3 regions of the Allobosea sp. F3-2 genome follow, and region 2 is predicted to be linked to each of the others. Evidence: riboswitches for the same ligand, from Rfam matches in the RefSeq annotation. Region 2 holds a riboswitch; each other region holds the start of a gene.
The links. A riboswitch is a leader RNA that binds a small molecule or an ion and turns the genes downstream of it on or off. The one in region 2 is predicted to bind thiamine pyrophosphate.
Positions count from the first base shown of each region.

Region 1: another riboswitch for thiamine pyrophosphate. It lies ahead of thiC (phosphomethylpyrimidine synthase ThiC); the one in region 2 lies ahead of thiO (glycine oxidase ThiO).
Region 3: another riboswitch for thiamine pyrophosphate. It lies ahead of FQV39_RS22315 (LuxE/PaaK family acyltransferase); the one in region 2 lies ahead of thiO (glycine oxidase ThiO).

Region 1 is NZ_CP042331.1:4,010,368-4,014,611, reverse strand. Features, by position in the region: gene FQV39_RS34225 (OmpA family protein) at 623-1,696, shown strand; gene FQV39_RS18405 (hypothetical protein) at 1,808-2,092, shown strand; gene FQV39_RS18400 (hypothetical protein) at 2,137-2,334, shown strand; TPP riboswitch at 2,395-2,499, shown strand; gene thiC (phosphomethylpyrimidine synthase ThiC) at 2,579-4,244, shown strand, end outside.
Region 2 is NZ_CP042331.1:1,944,870-1,949,113, reverse strand. Features, by position in the region: gene FQV39_RS09035 (alpha/beta fold hydrolase) at 28-945, opposite strand; partial or broken gene FQV39_RS09030 (LysR family transcriptional regulator) at 1,083-1,965, shown strand; tRNA gene FQV39_RS09025 (tRNA-Ser) at 2,321-2,411, opposite strand; TPP riboswitch at 2,610-2,711, shown strand; gene thiO (glycine oxidase ThiO) at 2,790-3,785, shown strand; gene thiS (sulfur carrier protein ThiS) at 3,769-3,966, shown strand; gene FQV39_RS09010 (thiazole synthase) at 3,968-4,244, shown strand, end outside.
Region 3 is NZ_CP042331.1:4,832,712-4,836,955, reverse strand. Features, by position in the region: gene FQV39_RS22325 (ABC transporter ATP-binding protein) at 1-586, shown strand, start outside; gene ggt (gamma-glutamyltransferase) at 761-2,437, opposite strand; TPP riboswitch at 2,576-2,703, shown strand; gene FQV39_RS22315 (LuxE/PaaK family acyltransferase) at 2,792-3,868, shown strand; gene FQV39_RS22310 (acyl-CoA reductase) at 3,874-4,244, shown strand, end outside.

The DNA.
Region 1 (4,244 bases), 2.1 Mb from region 2:
AGCAGCTCCGCCGTCGGCTCCGGCCCAGCCCGGCGCGCCGCCTTCGGCCGTGCCGCGCGGCGGCCCGGCCGTGCCGCCCTCTGCTGCTCCGCCCCAGGCTCGCCCTCCGGCGGCTGCACCGCAGCCGGCTGAGCCTCCCTCGGCTCCCGCCGGGCAGCCGCGTCCGCCCGGCGCTCCGCCTTCCGCTGCTCCCGGCGCAGCGCCTCAGCCCGGTGCCGGCGCGCCACCCTCCGCGGTTCCGCGCGGGGGGCCGGCCGTCCCGCCTTCCGCTGCTCCGTCCCAGCGGCCGCTGGGCGCAGCGCCGCAGCCCGGCACGGCTCCCTCGGCGCCGACCGGGCCGCAGCCCCTGGCGGCGCCTCCAGCTGCCGCTCCCGGCGCTCCGGCCGCTCCGGCTCAACCGGGCGCTATAGCGCCAACTCCGCCTGCTGGCGCAGTTCCGACACAGGCGCCGCGTCCCGCTACGCCTCCGGCCACGGCCCCGATCGCTCCGGCTCCGGCCCAACCCGGCGCCGCCTCTCCAGCTCCAGCCCCGGGCACGCCGCCTGCAGGAGTGGCGCCCGCTCAGCCGGCACGCCCCGCTCCGGGCGCGCCTCCGGCAGCCGCCCCCGGCACGTCAGCTCCGGTGCAACCCGGTGTCGCGCCGACCCAGCCCGGCGTGGCTCCGGCACAGCCTCCGGCCGGCGGAGCCTTCCCCAGCCAGCCGCCGCAGCGCGAAGGCCGGCGCGGCGGCATCTCGCCGGGTGTGGCCGGCGCGATCGGTCTCGGCGTCGGTGCGATCGGTGGCATCATGGCCGTTCAGGGAGCGCAGCGCTTCGACGACATTCGGGCGCGGCGCGAGGAGCGGCGCGAGGGTGATGTCACCGTCATCCGCGAGCCCGGCCGCACCATCATCCGCGACGACGACGGCCGTGCCATCATCCGCCAGGATGAGGATCAGCGCTTCCGCGATCTCGGCTGGCAAGGGCGCTCCGAGCGCCGCGACGGCGAGATGCGGACCGTGTTCGAGCGACCCGACGGCACGCGCATCGTTACCGTCACCGATCAGGAGGGCCGGCTGATCCGCCGCACCCGTATCGATCGCGATGACCGGGAGGTGGTGATCATCGACAATACTCTGCGCGATCGCCCTGGGCGCTTCGCCGATGATGTCGTGATCCTGCCGCCGCCGCCGCTGCCGATCCCGCGCGAGCGCTATATCGTCGATGCGGATCAGGCCGACGAGGCGCTGATCTACGAGACGATCATGGCGCCGCCGATCGCCGCGATACCGCGTCGCTATACGCTGGACGAGGTCCGCTACTCGCCGGATCTGCGCGCCCGCATGCGCAGCGTCGATATCGACACGATCAACTTCGACACCGGTTCCTGGCAGGTTTCGCCGGATCAGGGGCGGCGTCTGGCCGTGATCGCGGATTCGGTCAAGCGCGCCCTGCAGAGCTCGCCCAACGAGGTGTTCCTCGTCGAGGGGCATACCGACGCCGTCGGTCCCGATGTCGACAATCTCTCGCTTTCGGATCGCCGGGCCCAGTCGGTCGCCGAGATCCTGACGCGCGACTTCCAGATCCCGCCGGAGAACCTGACGACCCAGGGCTATGGCGAGCAGTATCTGAAGATTCAGACGCAGGAGGCTTCCCACGAGAACCGGCGCGTGACGCTGCGGCGCATCACGCCGCTGCTGACCGGCCAGAACCGCTGACCCTCGGACGGGGCTGCTCCATGGGCGGCCCCGTTCTTCGCTGCGTGCGGGGAACCCCGCGCGCCCATAGCGGTTCCTCTTCCGGAGGAATCGCTGATGGGAGATGCCGCCATGAAGATTTCCGCTCTGGCGATGGCGGGATTGGTGCTTGCAGGTTCGTTCGCGCCGTTTCCGACCTGGGCTCAGAATGCGCCTCCTGCCGTGAAACAGCGTGCCCCCGGCGTGCCGACGGCGCCACGTGCCGATGAGTCCGCGCGTCCGCCGGCCGGGGAGCGGGCCACGCCGCCACGTGCCGAGGGGCGTGGGCAGCGCGACGACAGGGCACAGGCTGGCCCGCCGCAGCCCAGTCGCGACCCGCCGATGCCGCGCCCGGTGCCCTCGATCATCAGGCCCTGAGGCCGTTCAGGGTTTGGCAAGGCCGGCACACTAGCGTCGCCCGCATGAGCGACGCCGTCTCCCTTGCCAAAAGTATCGTCACGATGCAGGCCGCCTCGACGCAGCAGGCGCTGTCCGTCGAGATGCTCAGGCAGAATGCGCAGGCCGAGCAAAGCCTCGTCACCATGCTCCAGCAAAGCGTCGAGCAGACCAGGGCGAGCCTTCCGGCCGGTCAGGGCGGCCTCGTCGATCGCTCCGCCTGAAGGCTTCTTCCCCCCTTCCGATCGCCCGTTGCCAAGTGGCCGCGCTACGCCTAACCTCGCCGCTGTTCCGAGGGGTGCCCGCAAGGGCTGAGATGGCTTTCGAAGCCGAACCCGTCGAACCTGATCCGGGTCATACCGGCGGAGGGACTGGAACGCGATCGCAAGGCTCAAATCTTGCCCGCAGACAGCGACTGGACCGCTTTCAAGCCCGGATCTCCTGACCTGAACCAAGGAGGAGATCCTCATGAATGCCCACACCAAGCCCCAGAAGAACAGTGTCAAGGCCGCGCCGCAAAGCGTGACGACGGGCCCGATCATCGGCTCGCGCAAGATCTATGTCGCTGCGCCCGATCATCCCGAGATGCGCGTGCCCTTTCGCGAGGTCGTGCTGACGACCGATGCCGAGCCGCCGGTGCGCATCTACGATCCCTCCGGCCCCTATACCGAAACCGACGCCAAGATCGACCTCAATGCCGGCCTGGTTCAGCCGCGCCGCGCCTGGCTCGACGCCCGCGGCTTCCAGACCGTGCCCGGCCGCGCCGTCACGGCGGCCGATAACGGCCATATCGGCGAAGAACATCTCGTGCCCGCCTGCCCGGCGCAGCGCCCGATCCTCGAGGCGAAGCCGGGCCAGATGGCGACGCAATACGAGTTCGCGAAGGCCGGCATCATCACGCCCGAGATGATCTATGTCGCGCATCGCGAGAATCTCGGCCGCGCCGCGATGCTCGAAGGCGCCCGCGAGCGCCATGCCGACGGTGAGAGCTTCGGCGCCGCTGTGCCGGAATTCGTGACGCCCGAATTCGTCCGCGACGAGATCGCGCGTGGGCGCGCCATCATCCCGGCCAACATCAACCATCCCGAACTCGAGCCGATGGCGATCGGCCGCAATTTCCTGGTCAAGATCAACGCCAATATCGGCAATTCGGCCGTGACTTCCGGCGCCGCCGAAGAGGTCGAGAAGCTGGTCTGGGCGATCCGCTGGGGCGCCGACACGGTCATGGACCTCTCCACCGGCCGCAACATCCACAACATCCGCTCCTGGATCCTGCGCAACTCGCCGGTGCCGATCGGCACCGTGCCCATCTACCAGGCGCTGGAAAAGGTCGGCGGCGATCCGATCAAGCTCGACTGGGAGGTCTTCAAGGATACGCTGATCGAGCAGGCCGAGCAGGGCGTCGACTATTTCACCATCCATGCCGGCGTGAGGCTTCCTTATGTCCCGCTGACTGCATCGCGGGTCACCGGCATCGTCTCGCGCGGCGGCTCGATCATGGCGCGCTGGTGCCTGGCGCATCACAAGGAAAGCTTCCTCTACGAGCGCTTCGACGAGATTTGCGACATCATGCGCAAATACGACGTTTCCTTCTCGCTGGGTGACGGACTGCGCCCCGGCTCGATCGCCGACGCCAATGACCGCGCCCAGTTCGCCGAGCTTGAGACGCTGGGCGAGCTCACCAAGGTCGCCTGGGACAAGGGCTGCCAGGTGATGATCGAGGGCCCCGGCCATGTGCCGATGCACAAGATCAAGGAGAACATGGACAAGCAGCTGCGCGAATGCGGCGAGGCCCCGTTCTACACGCTCGGCCCGCTGACCACCGATATTGCGCCGGGCTATGACCACATCACCTCGGGCATTGGGGCTGCGATGATCGGCTGGTATGGCTGCGCCATGCTCTGCTACGTCACGCCGAAGGAGCATCTCGGCCTGCCGAACCGCGACGATGTGAAGACCGGCGTCATCACCTACCGCATCGCTGCCCACGCGGCCGATCTCGCCAAGGGCCATCCTGCCGCGAAGATTCGCGACGATGCGCTTTCCCGCGCCCGTTTCGACTTCCGCTGGGAGGATCAGTTCAACCTGGCGCTCGATCCCGACACGGCGCGCGAATTCCACGACGAGACGCTGC
Region 2 (4,244 bases):
GACGAACGTCGAAAACGCCGGGATCGATCAGCGCCCCTTGTCGAGGAAGGCGCGGACCAAGGCGGTGGTGGCGGTGGGATTCTCTTCCATGATCCAGTGGCCGGAATCGGGAATGACGCCCTCAGTGACATCGGCCGCCGCGGCCCTCATCACCGCTGCCATCGCGGTACCGAACGACTTCTCGCCGCCGACTGCCAGCACCGGCATGGTGAGCTTGCCGCCGGCTGCCAGATAGGTGCGGTTGTCGATCGCGTCCTGATCGAAGGCGGCGAACTGGGCGAAGCCCGAATGCATCGCGCCGGGTAGTGCATAGAGCTTGGCGTAGTGCTCGCGCGAGGCTTCACTGAAGCGGGCGGGCGTCGCCGAGAACTCGTTCCAGAAGCGGTCGAGATAGATGCGCTCCCGCCCGGCGACCAGCCGCTCCATGTCCGGCCCGCCGATGCGGAAATGCCAGAGCAGCGGATTCTTCAGGATCTCCTCCCAGGGACCGACGCCGGGCACCGGCGCGTCGATCAGGGCGAAGCGGCGGACGCGCTGCGGGTGCTGCGCGGCGAAGGCGAAGCCGACCATGTTGCCGATGTCGTGCGTCACCAGATCCGCCCGCTCGATCTTGAGCGCGTCGAGCACGCCGGCGACGTCGCCGGCCTGCGTCTTCTTGTCGAAGCCGGAGGCGGGCTTGGACGACAGGCCGAGCCCGCGCAGATCGGGCACGATCACCGTGTAGTCGCGCGCCAGATCCGCCGCCAGCGGCGCCCACATGTCGCCGGTTTCGCCATAGCCGTGCAGCAGCACCATCGCCGGCCCCTGGCCGCCGACCCGGACATGGATAGTCGTGCCGTTGGTCGTGATCTCCTGCGTCCTGAAGGAGGCCGGGAAGTCAGGGACCTGTGCGGCCGCCGGAGCCGCGAAGGCGAGGGCGCCAAGCGCCAAAGCGATTTTCAACATGGTACATCTCCCGCCTGCCGGGAGGGCGGTCGCCGATGACCGTCGCTGTCAGCCCGTTGGCATGACGCAACGTAGCATTCACCTCTCGTTCGGATGAGCATCGCATCAGCGAAATTCAGGTCCGGAATAGCCGAACGATGTTGAAGCTCGACGGCATCGCGACCTTCGTCGCCATCGCGGAAGCCGGCTCGCTGAGCGAGGCTGCCCGCCGGCTGCGCCTGTCGAAATCGGTGGTCAGCGACCGCCTGGCCGAGCTGGAGCACAGCCTCGGCGCCACGCTCCTGCATCGCAGCGCCCGCCGGCTGACGCTCACCGAGGACGGCACCGCCTTTCTCGAACGCGCCACGCGCATCACCGGCGAGGTCGAGGAGGCCGCGGCCGACGCGGCGCCCTCGTCGGCTCGTTGCGGATTTCGGCGCCCGTCACCTTCGGCCGCATGCATCTCGGCCCCGCGATCTACCCGTTCCTCGCCCGCCACCCCGAGATCGAGCTGACGCTCGACCTCGACGACCGCCGCGTCGATGCCGCCTCGGACAGCTACGACGCCGTTCTCCGCATGGGCCGATCGTGGATTCGCGGCTCGTCGCCTGGACGCTCGCGCCAAGCCGCAGGGTTCTCGTCGCTTCGGATTACCTGGTACAGAGCGGCACCCCGGCTTCGCTGGCCGAGCTCGAAGGCCATGGCGGCATCTTCTACACCAATCGGGGCGTCGGCGACTGGAGCTTCCGCGGCCCGCAAGGCATCGTCAGCGTGCGCGGGCGGCCGGCGTTGCGCGTCAACAATGGCGACATGATGCGGGATGCGGCGCTGGCCGGTCTCGGCATCGCCCTGCTGCCGCTGTTCATCGCCGGCGCCGAGATCCGCAGCGGGCGCCTTCGCGTCGTCGATATCGGCGTCCAGCCGGAGCCCGAATTCATCTATCTGGCGCATCCCGAAGGCCGCCGCCCTTCGGCCAACCTGCGCGCCTTCGCTGATTGCCTCCGCCAGGCCTTTGGCAGTCCGCCCTACTGGGAAGGCTGAGTTCGCCCGGACCGCATACGTGGCAATCGTCGATCGCCCTCAGCTCGAACCTCTGCGATCTGAGCTTGAAGACGCCTCGCTGCCAGTGTGGTCGTGGTCCGCTGTAGCGCCTCATGTGGTCTTGGCATCAAGGCCGAGTCCTTGGTGCGCAGAGACGGCGGACTACCGCGATACCAAGGATCTCCACGAGGTCTACAGGGACTGCTTTACGAATCCACCAATGCGCCCCACGCCGATGCAGGTACATAAACGCTCCCGAACCAGTCGGGATTCTGAGGTCCCGAATGTGTCAGGCTGCTGTGTCAGTTCGTGGAACGCAAAACAGAAAAACCCTTTAAATTCAAGGGCTTAGGAGTGGCGGAGACGGAGGGATTCGAACCCTCGATACCCTTGTGGGGTATGCTCATTTAGCAAACGAGTGCCTTCAGCCTCTCGGCCACGTCTCCGGCGAGAGGCTCTATGCCCGATTGCAGAGCCCTTTGACAAGCCTCGCCGACAACTTCCTTCGCGCAGCCTGTGCATCCGCGTTGGACAGACCAAGGCGCACTCCCTTGGTAAGGGAGTGGTCGAGAGGGCAGGAGGCGGCCGCAAAGGAGCCTTGCGCCGGCTCGACTTGCTCCCCGGTAGTGTGGCCATTAGATTGCGCTTGTCCGTTGGGGTGCCGAAAGGCTGAGAGGCGTGGTTCGCGCCAACCCATCGCACCTGATCCGGGTAATGCCGGCGAAGGGAACGGTCCTCGGCTCGCAGACACCTTGTTCGCGCCACCGGCCGCTGCCTTCCCGGGAGCAGGGAATAGCATGACGGCATCTCGCCCTCGCTCAGACCTGAACGTCGCGGTGGTCGGCGCCGGCGTCGTCGGCCTCGCCTGCGCCACCGAACTGCTGGCGCGTGGGGCGCGGGTCACCGTGCATGAACGCGGCCCGCGGATCGGGGCCGAAGCCTGTTCCTGGTATGCCGGCGGCATGCTCGCGCCCTGGTGCGAGGGCGAGAGCGCCGAGGAGCCGGTGATCCGGCTCGGGCAGCAGGCGGCCGACTGGTGGGATCATCATGCTGGCGGCGTCGCCCGCAACGGCACGCTGGTCGTCGCGCCCAGCAGGGATCGCTCGGAACTGCGCCGTTTCGGCCAGCGTACCAGCCATTTCGAGGAGATCGACGGCGAGGCCATTGCCGGGCTGGAACCCCATCTCGCCGGGCGTTTCTCGCGCGGGCTGTTCTTCGCCAGCGAGGCGCATCTCGATCCGCGCGAGGCGATTGCCACGTTGGCCGAGCGGCTCGCAGCGAAGGGAGCGGCCATTCATTTCGGCAGCGCGGTCGAACCTGCCGACCTCGATGCAGACATCGTCCTCGATTGCCGGGGGCTGTCGGCGTGCGATGTCCTGCCGGAACTGCGCGGCGTGAAGGGTGAGATGCTGCTGCTCCGCAGCGATGAGATCCGCCTGTCGCGGCCGGTGCGGCTGCTGCATCCACGTATCCCGCTTTACATCGTGCCGCGCGCCGATGGGCTCTTCATGGTTGGCGCGACCATGATCGAGAACAGCGAACGCGGTCGCATCTCGGCCCGCGCCATGCTGGAACTGCTCGGCGCGGCCTATGCGCTGCATCCGGCCTTCGCCGAGGCGGAGGTGGTCGAGATCGGCACCGATGCCCGTCCGGCCTTTCCCGACAACCTGCCGCGGCTGACGCGCCGCGGGCGGGTGATCCACGTCAACGGGCTCTATCGCCACGGTTTCCTGCTCAGCCCCGCCATGGCGGGAATGGCGGCGGATGCCGTTCTGAACCCGGAATCCAACCCGGAGATGCTGCATGACCTTGCTGCTTAACGGCGCGCCGCAGGAGATCGCCGCGAAGACGCTGGCCGAGGCGCTGGCCGAGCTCGGCTATGGCGGGCGCATCGTCGCGACGGCGGTGAACGGGGAATTCGTGCCGGCGCGAAAGCGCGCCGAAGTGAACTTGAGCGAGGGCGACCGCATCGAGGTCGTCGCACCGATGCAGGGAGGCTGAGATGGCATCCTTCTATGGTTTCGAGCCGCAGAACCCACTCTTCCTGGGCACGGCGCAATACCCGTCGCCCGCCATCCTGGCCGAGGCGGTGAAGCGCTCTGGCGCCGAGGTCGTCACCGTCTCGCTGCGCCGGGAATCGGCGGGCGGGGCCGGCCAGGCCTTCTGGGCGCTGATCCGCGAGCTTGGCGTCAAGGTGCTGCCGAACACGGCCGGCTGCCATACCGTCAAAGAAGCCGTCACCACCGCCGAGATGGCCCGCGAGGTCTTCGGCACCGACT
Region 3 (4,244 bases), 2.9 Mb from region 2:
GACCACGCTGATGGCGAGCCTGATGGGGCTGACCCGCCGCTATGCCGGCGGCATCAGCCTCGGCGGCACCGACGTCACCGCGCTCGGCACAGCGGCACGCGCCCGCGCCGGCATTGGCCTCGTCCCCCAGACCCGCGAGGTGTTCAAGGGGCTGACCGTCGAGGAAAACCTCTTCGCCGGGTTGAAGGGCCGCCCGCGCAGCGCGATCGAGGAGGCCTATGCACTGTTTCCGCGTCTGCAGGAGCGCCGCCGCAACATGGGCTCGCAGCTCTCCGGCGGCGAACAGCAGATGCTGGCGACAGCCCGCACCATCCTCGGCCAGCCCTCGGTGCTCCTGCTCGACGAGCCACTTGAAGGCCTCGCTCCCGTCATCTGCGACATGCTGATGGAGGCCTTCACCCGGCTCGCGGCAAGCAGCGCGATGACGATCCTCTTCGTCGAACAGCGCCTGGAAAGCGCGCTTGATTTTGCCGAGGACGTGATCATCCTCGAGCGCGGCCGGATTGTCTGGTCGGGCAAGCCCGCCGCGCTGCGCAGCGATGCCACGGTGCTCGAGCGCTATATCGGCGTCGGCGGGCTGCACTGACGAAACGTCAGAACCCGACTGAGCGCTCATCCTGAGGAGCAGCCAACGGCTGCGTCTCGAAGGATGCTCCAGAGGGCTCCAGAGCTCCTGAAACATCCTTCGAGACGGCCCTTCGGGCCTCCTCAGGATGAGGGCTCGGATTGGAGATCAGACAGCGAATACCGCCGCTGCCGCTTAAATGCTGAAGCGCGCACCGGCGCGGGCAAGCCCGCCGGAGATGGCGACCGGCGTGCCGTCGGCGCGCCAGCAGGCGGCGCCCGTCAGCGTGCCGTCCGGGTTGAAGGCGATGGCGTTCATGCCACCGGCGACGCGCGGCGAACGCACGATCCTGTGGCCGCGCGCCGCAAGCTCCTGCGCCACGGCCTCGGGAATCGCCTCTTCGAGTTCGAGCACGCCACCCTCGGTCCAGACGCGCGGCGCCTCGACCGCCTCCTGCAACGTCATGCGATGGTCGATCAGGTTGACGATCGCCTGCAGCGCCGAGGGAAAGATGCGCAGAGCGCCGGGCAGGCCGAGCGCGAAGGCGAGCCTGCCCTCCTTCAGCGCCATCATCGGCGCCATCGAGGTGAAGACCCGCTTTCCCGGTGCGATCGAGAGCGCCCGGCCGGGATGCGGGTCGAAGTTGAACATGTAGTTGTTGGCGATCATTCCGGTGCCGGGGATCTGGACGCAGGCTCCGAACAGCCCGTTGATCGTCTGCGTCGCGCTGACGACGTTGCCCTGCGCATCCGCAACGGTGACATGGGTCGTGTCGGCAGACTCGCCGCCTGACAGCCCCGCCGTCCAGCTCTTCGCCCGGCCCAGCTCGATCAGCGCGCGCCGCTCAGCGGCGTAGTTCTTGTCGATCAGCCTATCGACGGGAACCTTGACGAAGGCGGGATCGGCGGTCGCCACTGCCCGGTCGGCGAAGGCGATCTTCAGCGCCTCGGCCAGCAGGTGCACGGCATCCGTCGAGCCGAAGCCGAGCGCGCCGATGTCGTAGCCTTCGAGGATATTGAGCATCTGCGCGATATGCACGCCCGAGGACGAAGGCGGCGGCGGGCCGATGATCTCGTAGCCGCGATAGGAGCCGCGGATCGGCTGGCGCAGTTCGATGCGGTAATTGGCGAGGTCAGCCTGATCGATCAGCCCGCCATTCGCGGCCATGTAGTCGGTCAGCGCCCGCCCGAGCCGCCCGCCATAGAGCGCCTGCGGTCCTTCCGCCGCGATCAGCTTCAGGCTTGCGGCATAATCGGACTGGATAAGCCGCGCGCCGGACTGGAGCGGCTGGCCGCCCGGCAGCAGGAGAGCGGCAAGACTCGGATCACGGGCAAGATCAGCGGCATTGTCGGTGATGCAGTTCGAGAGATAGGGCGTGACGACGAAGCCGCGCTCCGCCAGCCCGATCGCCGGCTGCAGCACCTCGGCCAGCGGCAGCGTGCCGAAGCGCGCCAGCGCCTCGCACCAGCCCTTGAGCGCGCCCGGCACGGCGACCGCCTTGGCGCCAACCACGTTCTCGCGATCGCGCGTATCGCGCTGCCTGCCGATCTCGTCCGAGAGGCAATCATACATATCGGGCGTCGCATGGACCGGTGCAGTCGAGAGATTGTCGATCACGACATGGCGCCCATCGGCGAGGCGAATATGGCTCAAGCCCCCGCCGAGAATGCCGACCATCATCGGCTCGGCGACGGTCAGCGCGAACAGCGAAGCCACCGCCGCATCGATCGCATTGCCGCCGGCGAGCAGCATCTGCGCACCCGCCGCCGAGGCAAGCGGATGGTTGGTGACGACCATCCCGCGCGAGCCGGTGGCCGGCTTCTTCTCGCAGGTGAAGGAGGCGATGCGGGGCGGCGGTGCGGAAACGTTCATGGGCGGCACAGAAACGGTTTTGCAGGCCGGCGTCGAGCCTCTTCTTCGACATGCGCGCCATGTCCCGGCTTCTCGCCGAATACAACGGGCCCTGCGCCGGCAACGCTTGACAAGCCATGGCCCGAAGCCCCACCTAAACCTTGTTCCCAGGGGGGCCTCGCTAGGAGGCTGAGATTCCGCCGGCCGGGCTTTAGGCCCGGCAACGCGGTGACCCTACGAACCTGATCCGGATCATGCCGGCGTAGGGATGCGGGACATGCGGCCGTCGAGGCCCTGATTCCAGCTTGCGCCCATGATCCTGTCGCGATCGACGCTCTCGGATTGCCCGCGAGCGTCCGGACGGAGTGGGCCGCAGTGACGCAAGCCGAGATCATCGAGGCGCTCCTGGCGTTCATCGCGCTTCCCGATGCGTCGGAAGCCGAATTCGAGGCGATGGCGCTGAAGGTTTTCGCCTATCAGTTCCGCAACAACGAGCCCTATAAGCGCTTCGCCCTGCAGCGCGGCCGCACGCCGCTCTCGGTCAGGCGCTGGCGCGACATCCCGGCCGTGCCGATCACCGCCTTCAAGGACCTGACCCTGAGTTGCAGCCCGCCGGAAGCGGCGGAGCGCGTCTTCATGACGAGCGGCACGACACAAGGGATACGCGGCCGCAGTTACCATCCAACGCTCGCCGTCTGGAGCCGCTCGATGCTGGTCAACTTCCGCAAGCGCTTCATGCGCGGCCGCGAGCGCATCCGCATGGGCATCCTCTTCCCCGACGAGACGGAGCTGCCCAATTCCTCTCTCGCGCACTACCTCGGCCTCGCCCGGCGCGAATGCGGCACGCCCGACTCCGAGGTCTTCATCGGCACGGCCGGCCTCGATTTCGACCGTTTGCTGCCGACGCTCGCGCAAGCCGAAGCGAGCGGCGAGCCCTATGCCCTGCTCGGCGCGAGCTATTCCTTCGTACCGCTGATGGATGCGCTTGCGGCAAGCGGCCGGCGCTTTTCCCTGCCGGAAGGCAGCCTCATCCTCGACACCGGCGGCTTCAAGGGTCAGTCGCGCGAGCTCGGGCCGGACGAGTTCTATGACGGTCTCGCCGCCGCCTTCGGCGTGCCGCGCTCATCCTGCATCAACATGTACGGCATGACCGAGCTGAGCTCCCAGCTCTACGACGATGGCAATGCGGCCTGCCCGTCGGTCAAATCCGGCCCGCACTGGATCCGCAGCCGCGTGATCGATCCGCTGACCGGAGCGGACCTGCCGGAGGGCCAGCGCGGCGTCATCGTCCACCACGACCTTGCGCATTTCAACTGCGTCTCGGCAATCCTGACCGAGGATGCCGGCGAGATCGTGCCGGGCGGCTTCAAGCTGTTCGGCCGAGTCGATGGCGAAGCCTCTAAAGGCTGCTCCGTCGCCGTGGCCGAATTCCTGGCGGCAGCGCGAGGCTGACTGACGTGATCGAGCATGCGGGCCATCTGCCGGGCCTGAGCCGCGAGACGCTGCGCTGGCGTAAGGTCAGCCATAGCGCCTGGGGTGAGAGTGCCACCATTGCGCTGCCGGAGCTCGACGAGGCGCAGGCCGCGGCTCTTTGCGCGCATGTCCGCAGCAACGCCCGCGCCCGGCTGAAGCGGATGGACACCGCACGCATCGTCGCTGCGATCGACGCCGCCATCGCGCGCCTGCTCGACCGCGCGCACCCGCTGCGACGCAAGGCCGAATATCTGCTGCCGATCGTCACCGGCTATGATCGCGAAACCGTCCGCCTCGGCTTGACCGGCTATCTCAAGACCTTCCGGCGCCCGCAGCTCCTGCGCTTCCTGGCCGA